4 regions of the Limnomicrobium aquaticum genome follow, and region 3 is predicted to be linked to each of the others. Evidence: riboswitches for the same ligand, from Rfam matches in the RefSeq annotation. Region 3 holds a riboswitch; each other region holds the start of a gene.
What was found. A riboswitch is a leader RNA that binds a small molecule or an ion and turns the genes downstream of it on or off. The one in region 3 is predicted to bind cobalamin.
Positions count from the first base shown of each region.

Region 1: another riboswitch for cobalamin. It lies ahead of ABID16_RS08130 (energy-coupling factor ABC transporter permease); the one in region 3 lies ahead of cobU (bifunctional adenosylcobinamide kinase/adenosylcobinamide-phosphate guanylyltransferase).
Region 2: another riboswitch for cobalamin. It lies ahead of bluB (5,6-dimethylbenzimidazole synthase); the one in region 3 lies ahead of cobU (bifunctional adenosylcobinamide kinase/adenosylcobinamide-phosphate guanylyltransferase).
Region 4: another riboswitch for cobalamin. It lies ahead of ABID16_RS13410 (ABC transporter ATP-binding protein); the one in region 3 lies ahead of cobU (bifunctional adenosylcobinamide kinase/adenosylcobinamide-phosphate guanylyltransferase).

Region 1 covers NZ_JBEPMB010000001.1:1,623,861-1,626,049, forward strand. The annotation lists gene ABID16_RS08125 (helix-turn-helix domain-containing protein) at 1-78, opposite strand, end outside; gene ABID16_RS08130 (energy-coupling factor ABC transporter permease) at 301-954, opposite strand; cobalamin riboswitch at 1,014-1,251, opposite strand; gene ABID16_RS08135 (hypothetical protein) at 1,458-1,847, shown strand; gene ABID16_RS08140 (Crp/Fnr family transcriptional regulator) at 1,958-2,189, shown strand, end outside.
Region 2 covers NZ_JBEPMB010000001.1:814,993-817,181, reverse strand. The annotation lists gene ABID16_RS04065 (DMT family transporter) at 1-29, opposite strand, end outside; gene soxR (redox-sensitive transcriptional activator SoxR) at 7-444, shown strand; gene bluB (5,6-dimethylbenzimidazole synthase) at 463-1,167, opposite strand; cobalamin riboswitch at 1,211-1,429, opposite strand; gene ABID16_RS04050 (DUF1127 domain-containing protein) at 1,677-1,907, opposite strand; gene ABID16_RS04045 (aminotransferase-like domain-containing protein) at 2,008-2,189, shown strand, end outside.
Region 3 covers NZ_JBEPMB010000001.1:619,650-621,838, forward strand. The annotation lists gene ABID16_RS03080 (cobyric acid synthase) at 1-792, shown strand, start outside; cobalamin riboswitch at 818-1,159, shown strand; gene cobU (bifunctional adenosylcobinamide kinase/adenosylcobinamide-phosphate guanylyltransferase) at 1,222-1,734, shown strand; gene cobW (cobalamin biosynthesis protein CobW) at 1,740-2,189, shown strand, end outside.
Region 4 covers NZ_JBEPMB010000003.1:388,037-390,225, reverse strand. The annotation lists gene ABID16_RS13415 (ABC transporter substrate-binding protein) at 1-58, opposite strand, end outside; gene ABID16_RS13410 (ABC transporter ATP-binding protein) at 73-846, opposite strand; cobalamin riboswitch at 946-1,160, opposite strand; gene ABID16_RS13405 (substrate-binding domain-containing protein) at 1,275-2,189, opposite strand, start outside.

The sequences.
Region 1 (2,189 bases), 1.0 Mb from region 3:
CGGTTGCCGGGCAGGTTGCCGCCTCGGCGCGCGGGGTTCGGTGCGCTCTGCCGCCCCCGGATCTTTGCTGAGATTCATGAAAGCCTCCTACGTGATAGGAATTTATTCATACACCCTAGAGGGATTCCATGGATGTTTGGAAGCCGCCCTCAGCAATCTATGATTGTTTTTTCTTAAGTTTTCGGAAATTTGACGAATGTTTTGGGATTTTTTTCCTCATATCCTGAAACTGTGCATCACGAAAGAAGGGCGGGCTCCGCGAGGAGCCCGCCCTTTCCAAAGGGTGAAACAGTAATTGGATCAGGCGAAGTTCAGCCGGCCAAGCTCCGTGAAGCGGGCGAGCGCGCCCGAATTGCGCCAGGTCTTCATGATCGTCACCGTCGTGAAAGTGATCAGCGCCTCGAGACCGAAGACGGGCATGTAGGCGAGCGCCCAGCGGCCCCAGTCGACAAGGGCGAAACTGTCATTCGAGATCATCAGCCAGAAGGCAACCATGGCGGAGACGCCGGCATAATAGACCGCATCGATGCGCAGCACGCGGGCGAAGCTGAAGCGGTCAGCCGCGTTTGCGGCAAAGAGGCGCTTGCCGAAGGTCTCGTGGACGGCCACCAGCGGCAGCATGAGGGAGAGCGAGTTGACGCCGAGATGGAGGAGATCCTGCGGCTCGAAGAAGAAGCCCTGCAGCAGGAGGCCGAGCGCGAAGCCCAGCATGGCCGGCGTAAAGCCGAAGAGCAGGTAGACGGTCGTTGCGCCGATCAGATGCAGTTCGGACGGGCCGACGGCGAGATGCCAGGACTGCATGAGGACGGAAAAGACCACCGCCGCAAGGCCGGTCTTGACGATGTTGAGCGGCGCGCGGACGAGCGCCGGGAGCTGCGTGGCCACAACGGCGAGTGCTGCGGCATTGGCGGCTGCCACGCGCAGGGGATCGATGATTCCAGGTTCGATATGCATATTCGTTTCCTTGCTTTGCGCCCACCGCGCAAAAGGTGTTTTGTCGAACCGCAGCCTTGTGGCTGCGGCGGTCCATGGCAGGTCTCCTGGCTTGCGGGTCTTCGCCTTTTCCTTCGCCTTATCGGTCATCTTTGCTGGCATGTCGCGCAGGGACATGCCTCAGACCAATGGCATTCGAAGGAAGGCTCTCCGCTCACAGTTGCGGGGGCAGCCACGGTTTCGGGTCCTGATGGATACGCCTCACCGTGTTCCCTTTTAATCCTCGCGCCTCAAGGCGCGATGGAACCACTGTGACAAGTGCTAGATGGTTTGTTGGCCGCGGGCAAGCGGGTGAGCGCCACAGACTTGTGGAGTTGCGCCAGCGCAAAGTCTTCCGTCGCGATCTGAGCTATCCGGTCTGATAACGGATGGAGAATCACCCCACCGATTGGGCAAGAATGCCGCATTGACGTTTCACGTCCTGCGGCCTATCCGTGGTGAAGGACGAGGGAATTTATCTGCCGATGCAGTCGAAACGGGCGACATTGACGGGGATCGTGACGCGCTTCTTCTGCGCGATCGCTCTCCTGTCGCTTGCGCTTTCAGCCCCGGCGGAGGCCAATTCGCGCGCGCTGTCGAGCGAAGAAATCGCAGCCTACATGCTGCCGGACGGCTCGCTGCCGTCGCTCTGCGTCACCATTCCAGATGGCTCCGGCCAGGGCAAGATCGTCAAGCTGGGGGCCGACAGTCTCGGGCTTCATCATCATGACGTGATCCTGCCCGTTCCAGCCGAGACGGCCGGCGCGCGCCTCGTCATCGTGGCCGAAGGGCTCGATCCGGCGCGACCGGATGCGCTTCGCCACCGTCTTTATCCGCCCGGCGCCGGCCCGCGCGCACCACCCGCATCCGCCTGACAGACCGAACCGGCGCCGCGACCTTGTCGTGCGGCGCCCTCTGTCACGAGCGGATCCGCGCCACACCCTCATCGAGGCGGCGCAATCCGCCAGCCAAGCGGAATTTTCCCATGCTTCATGTCAACACGCGGCAAGCGATCCTGCCGCATCCCGTCACCGTCCATATCGGCCTGAAACCGGTGGAGACGGTGAAATCCTTCGTCAACTTCATCGCGCCCGGCGAAGATCTCGGCGTTTCCGAGACGAGCCCGCGGCTCTACCGCGTTGTTGATGGCTGCCTTGCCGTCTACCACCTTCTGGCCGACGGACGCCGGCAGATCACCGACATTATCGGACCCGGCC
Region 2 (2,189 bases), 200 kb from region 3:
AATCTCATGCCGAAGACACGATTGAGCATCGGCGAAGTAGCAAGGCGCAGCGGATTGCCGATTTCGACGCTGCATTTCTACGAGCGGAAGGGATTGATCGCGGCCGAGCGCACGGCCGGGAAACAAAGGATCTATCCCCGCGCCGTCCTGCGGCGAATTGCTGTCATCAAGGTGGCTCAGAGCGTAGGCATTCCGCTTTCGGAGATCGCTGCTGCCCTTGCGATCCTTCCGTCCGGCGAAATGCCGTCTACACAGGACTGGGCGCGTCTGGCGGAACGGTGGCATGACAGCCTCAGCAGACGCATCGCGCTTCTGACGGCGCTCCGGGACAAGATGTCCTTGTGCATCGGCTGCGGATGTCTCAGCGTGGAGAGGTGTCCCTTGCTGAACAAGGACGACCACCTTGCAGAATCGGGCTCCGGTGCCCTTCTTCTGAAGCCATAAGCCTAATGAAATGGGAAATCACCTGCCCCCTTCGCCCTGCCAGCCCTCCTCGAACACCAGCTCCTCAAGCGGCAGCCGTTGCCGCCAGCCCTTGAGGGCCAGTTCCGGCTCCGTATAGAGCCTGTCGACAAAGCCGACGCAAAGCCAGGCGATGATCTGGACATGCGTCGGAATCCCAAGGCAGGCCTTGACCTCGTCTTCATGGAAGATGCTGACCCAACCGACGCCCACGCCCTCCGCGCGGGCCGCGAGCCAGAGATTCTGCACCGCACAGACGGTGGAATAGGCATCCATTCTGAGATTATGCGTGCGCCCCAGGATCACCCTGCCGCCCCGCGTCGGATCGCAGGTGACGCAGATAGACAGCGGCGCCTGTTCAATACCTTCGAGCTTCAGCCGCAGATAGGCCGCCTGCCGCTCGTCCTCGAACATCGCCGCAGCTTCCGCATTGGCGCGGGCAAAGGCCTGCGCGACACGCGCCCTGGTCTCGGGCTTCCGCACAAGAATGAAATTCCAGGGCTGCATGAAGCCGACGGAAGGCGCGCTATGGGCCGCGTTCAAAAGGCGTTGGACAAGGTCATCCGGCAAGGGTGTCGGCAGAAACTGGCTGCGGACATCGCGGCGCGTCTGGATAGCGCGGTAAACGGCCGCCCGCTCATCGGATGAAAAGGCTCCCGCCTCGGCGAGCGCATCGCACTCTGCCGCAAGATCAAGCTTCGCCATCGCAAATCCCCGCAATGCGAAACCCGCCCGCCGTCCGCGCAGGCTGAGGCTATCTCGCCAGGCCGGTCTTCTGGCTTGAGGATCAACCGCCAGAGTCGCTTGGGCCTTCCCGGATCACTCCAGTGGCCTGTAGCCCGCCCAAAAAGAGCGATGGCTCCAACATGCGACCAGCGTCCCCTCTCACAGCGTTGGGCACGCGCCGGATTTTGACCGGCTTCCCGATTCTCCCGCTTGCGCGGGCACCTGACACGGAAGGAGATTGCATAGGGAGAGTGGGAAGGCAAGGGAGGACGCCCTCCTCTCCCTTTGTGGAAGAGGATAGCATGCCCCAATAAGCCGAAGGCGATTGGCCCGGCAGGCCGAAGGCGATTGGCCCGGCAGGCTTGGTGAGGTGTGATTGCGTCAGATGCTTGGGGGCCCAATCGGGACCCCTCACCTGGAAAATCTGGCACTTAGCTAAAGCTAAGGTGCTGATTTTCCGTCCTCTCCCACACGGGGAGAGGCGCGACTCAAAACAGCCCCACCTTGCGGCACTCGCGCTCGGCCTCATACCGGCTGACCCCGATATCCGCGAGCTGCTCGTCGGTCAGTTCCGAAAGCGCAATGCGCGAGCGATTGAGAACGAAGGCCCAGCGGAGTGCGGCAAGGACTTTCGCAACGCGGGTACCAAATGTCACGGTCGTGACCGGGGCCCGTTCGAGCGATACACCGTCCATCATTGTCTCCATCGTTTCCATCATTGTCACCCTTCTTGCGGACCTTTCTTGCCTACCGCTGAAACCTAGCTATAATGCCTTATCAATTGACTCGCAGATTGCTGCAATACGGATAATTGTCACCATGACAAATTGGCTACCATCACTGCAGGAAGGTTCGGGACCGCTCTATGTGCGGCTGGCCGATCAGATCGAGGCCGACATCGCCGCCGGCATTCTGCCGCCCGGCGCAAAGCTTCCGCCCCAGCGCGACTTGGCCTATGACATCAAGGTGACAATCGGTACAATTGGCCGGGCCTATGCCCT
Region 3 (2,189 bases):
GGGGTCGTGCCGTGGCTCAAATCGGCCGGGCGTCTGCCGGCAGAAGATTCGGTCGTGCTGGAACGGCTGGTCTCAAAGGGCGCGGGCGCGTTGAAGGTGGCGGTGCCCATGCTGCCGCGCATTGCCAATTTCGACGATCTCGATCCGCTGGTGGCGGAGGAGCAGGTGGAGCTTGTCTTCGTCAAGCCGGGCGAGCCATTGCCCGCCGATGCCGGGCTTGTCGTACTTCCGGGCTCCAAGTCCACGATTGGCGACCTGAAGGCGCTCCGCGCCCTTGGCTGGGATCGCGATCTTCTCGCGCACCGCCGCCGGGGCGGCCGGGTGATCGGCATTTGCGGCGGTTACCAGATGCTCGGCAACCGGATCACGGACCCGCTCGGACTGGAAGGCGAGGAGCGGGAGATTGCGGGGCTCGGGCTTCTTGATGTCGAAACGGAGATGGCGCCGGAAAAGACGGTGCGGAATTCCTCTGCGCGCTCGCTGGAATATGACACACCGCTCACGGGCTATGAAATCCACCTCGGTGTAACGCAGGGTGTTGATTGCTCCCGACCTTCCGTGTCCATCGACAACCGGGCCGATGGCGCGATCTCGAGCGATGGGCGCGTGATGGGGACCTATCTGCATGGGCTCTTCGGCTCGGATGCGTACAGGCGGGCGCTTCTCGCCAGCTTCGGGGTTGAAGGTGGTGCTCAATCATATCGCCAGACGGTCGATCAGGCGCTTGATCAGGTGGCGGAGGAGCTTGAGGCGGTGCTGGACAAGCGGTGGCTCGGCAGTCTGCTCGATTGACATGCGCGTCCATCGCGCCTAACCCTTTTCCCGTTACTTGAATGGTTTCTCCGGGCAACCGGAGACGAAGAGGGAATGCGACGAAAGCCGCTTCATGCGGATTTCCAATCGCAGCCGACCCCGCGACTGTAGAACGGTGAGGTCGGCCCGTCACGCAAATCTGAAACTGCAATGGGTGCGGGCGTCAGGAATGCGCGAAAAGCCACTGGCATGCATGTCTTGAACAACCGGGGCCGGACGCCTCTTTTTCTACGAATCGTCCACCTCTCAAGATGCGCAGCAATGCCGGGAAGGCGAGGGCCGCCGATGGTCTTTTTCTAGACCGGGAGCCGTGAGCCAGGAGACCTGCCATTCTCCGTTCAGATCAGGCGCTCGCAGCACGGAGGTTGTCTTGGCGCAGGTTTTCAACGCTCCATCGAGAGCGGCGCGATGACGCGCAGCACATTCATTCTCGGCGGTGCCCGCTCGGGCAAATCCGCGCTTGCCGAACGGCTGGCGCGCGAGAGCGGCCTGCTGCTTCACTATATCGCGACCGGCCAGGCCTGGGACGCGGAGATGCGCGAGCGCATCGGCCAGCATCAAAGCCGGCGCGGGCCGGAATGGACGACCATCGAAGCGCCGCTTGAACTCACCTGCGCGATCACTCCACTGGACTTCGAGGAGAATACCATTCTCATCGATTGCCTGACGCTGTGGGTTACCAATCTGATGATGGCGGAGCGCGACGTGGACGACGCCTTCGACCGGCTAGTCTCCGCGATTGCCGGCGCAAAGGCGCGGATTTTCATCGTTTCCAATGAAGTCGGTCTCGGCATCGTGCCGGATAATGCCATGGCGCGCGCCTTTCGCGACCATGCCGGCCGGCTACACCAGAAAATCGCGGCTGTGGCCGACGAGGTTTATTTCGTGGCGGCCGGGCTGCCGCTCAAGATGAAGGGTTGACGAGAATGCAGAAGATACCGGCCACCGTAATCACGGGCTTTCTGGGTGCTGGCAAGACAACGATGATCCGCAATCTGCTGTCCAATGCGGGCGGCAAGAAGATCGCGCTGATCATCAACGAATTCGGCGATCTGGGCGTCGATGGCGAGGTGCTGAAGGGCTGCGGCGCGGAGAACTGCACCGAGGACGACATCATCGAACTCAACAATGGCTGCATCTGCTGCACGGTTGCTGATGATTTCATCCCGACGATGGAAAAGCTGCTGGGGCGCGACAACCTGCCGGATCACATCGTCATCGAAACCTCCGGTCTCGCCCTGCCACAGCCGCTCGTCGCCGCCTTTAACTGGCCGGGGATCAAGACGCGCGTGACGGTGGATGGTGTCATCACCGTGGTGGACAGCGCCGCCGTGGCAGCCGGGCGCTTTGCCGACGACCATGATGCCATCGACGCG
Region 4 (2,189 bases), on a different contig from region 3:
AGGCAAAGGCGGAGCTTGCGGCCAGCGACAGCAGCAGGCCGAGGGTCAGGCGTCTCATGATGGTTCTCTCGGTCAGTGATGGGTCATGGAAAGGTCGAAAACCGTCAGCTCGCGGTTTTCATGCGGATGCGGCAGGCGCAGCAGATCGATACCGAAGACCTCGCGCACCAGATCGCGCGACAGGCTCTCGTCCGAGGAGACGAGCCGGCCGTCGCGCATGACGGCCACGCGGGTGGCGAAATCCGGCACGAGATTGAGATCGTGGAGAACGGCAACCACCGTCAGATCGAGTTCCGCGACCAGCGCCAGCAGCGCACCGCGAGCACGCGGGTCGAGATGGTTCGTCGGCTCGTCTAGGAAAAGAAAGCGTGGCTCCTGCGCCAGCGCGCGGGCAATCTGCGCCCGCTGGCGCTCGCCGCCGGAGAGAAGTCCCATTTCGCGCCTGGCGAGAGCTGAAAGTCCTGTGCGTTCCATGGCCGCGTCGATCAACGCGGCCTCCTCCGCGCGCGTCTTGCGCATCGCATGCGGAATGCGGCCGAGCGCGACGTAATCGCGAACCGAAATGCGCCGGTCCGGCTGGTCGGCCTGGCCGACGACGGCAATCTGGCGGGCGCGATCGATGGGTTTGAGACCATGAAGCGGCTTGCCGTCAAGCTCGACGGAACCGGCATACGGGCGGCTCATGCCGCACATCAGTTTCAGCAGCGTCGTCTTGCCTGCCCCGTTCGGGCCGATGATGGCCAGGCGATCGCCGTTGCGGATGTCGAGTGAAACGCAATCGACAATCGACGCGCCGTTTGCGGTGCGGAAGGTCAGGTCCTGGGCTTTGAGCGCAGTCAAGGTCATCTCATCTCTCGGCAATCGGCGCTGGAGAAGGATGATCGGCCATCAGAACGCCAAAACGCGCCCGATGGTCATCAGCACTTCCCGGCACACCCCGTCCGGTTGCTACGTGTCTTGACGGCAGGTCTCCTGGCTTGCGGGTCCAAAGCTCTATCTGCCTTCCCGGCCTTGTTCAGGCCAGTGGCATCGTTGACAGAGCCTCACCGCTTACAGTTGCGGGGGCAGCCATGGTTTCGGCCCCATTCGGGTCGTCCTCACCATGTTCCCTATTAATCCTTCCGGCTTGGCCTTCAGGAACCGTCACCGCCAGTTATGCGCCGCGCCGGACAATTGTCAAGCACGACCGCCGTCGCTTCATTACGTAATGTTATTACATTACATAATCGGAAGGCGTCAAGCTCGCTGGTGACGACAAGGCTAATTTGTCGGGCTCACGCGGGATTGCGCGGCGGCTGAAGCGACTTGCCCTGCACGAAAGTCAGCGGCACGATCTCGCCCCGGCGGCGGCCGATCTCCTCGTCAGGCGACAGAAGATCGAGCACCGTTTCACCCAGCCGCGTGCCGAGCGCATCGAGGTCGAGCCGGAAACAGGCGGGCGCAGGATTGAGAAAGCGCATCAGCGGGTTTTCGCGGAAGGCAACGACAGAAATATCCCTGCCGGCCTCAATCCCCATTTCTGCGAAGGCCGCATAGACGCCGGCGGCCGTCACTTCGGAGCAGAGCAGCAGCGCCGTCGGCTGGCCCGCCATGCCAGCCACCTGCTTGCCGAGGCTGAAGCCGCCGAGTTCGCTGGTCGGCACGCGGATGAGCAGGCTCTCATCCACCGGGATACCCGCCTCCGCCAGGCCCTTCAGATAACCGGCCTTATAGTGATAGCCGAGCGCGACATCGTTATCCGGCAAACCGACGGCGATGCGCCGGTGGCCGAGCTTCACGGCCTCCTGCACCGAGCGGCGCGCCACGCCCTCGAAATCAAGGTCGATCCAGGAATAATTGCCCGGCGTCTCGCTGCGGCCGAGCGTCATGAAAGGGAGTTTCGACTTCGCCAGTTGCGCGATGCGGTGATCGACGCGGCGCGTGGCGGTCATCACCAGCGCATCGACGATGCCGCGCGCGATGACACGCGACAGGAACTCGACCGGATCGTCCGCCGAATGGCAGGGCAGGATCACCAGATCGTAGCGCTGTTCGGCGAGATAGAGGTTCATCGCATCGAGCACGACATAGAAGAACTGGTCGCCGGCCTGATGCGCGGGATGGCCCGTCTCGATGACGAAGCCGATCGTGTTCGTTGCCCCGCGCCGGAGCGAGCGCCCCGACTGGTTGGCGACATAGCCAAGTTCGGT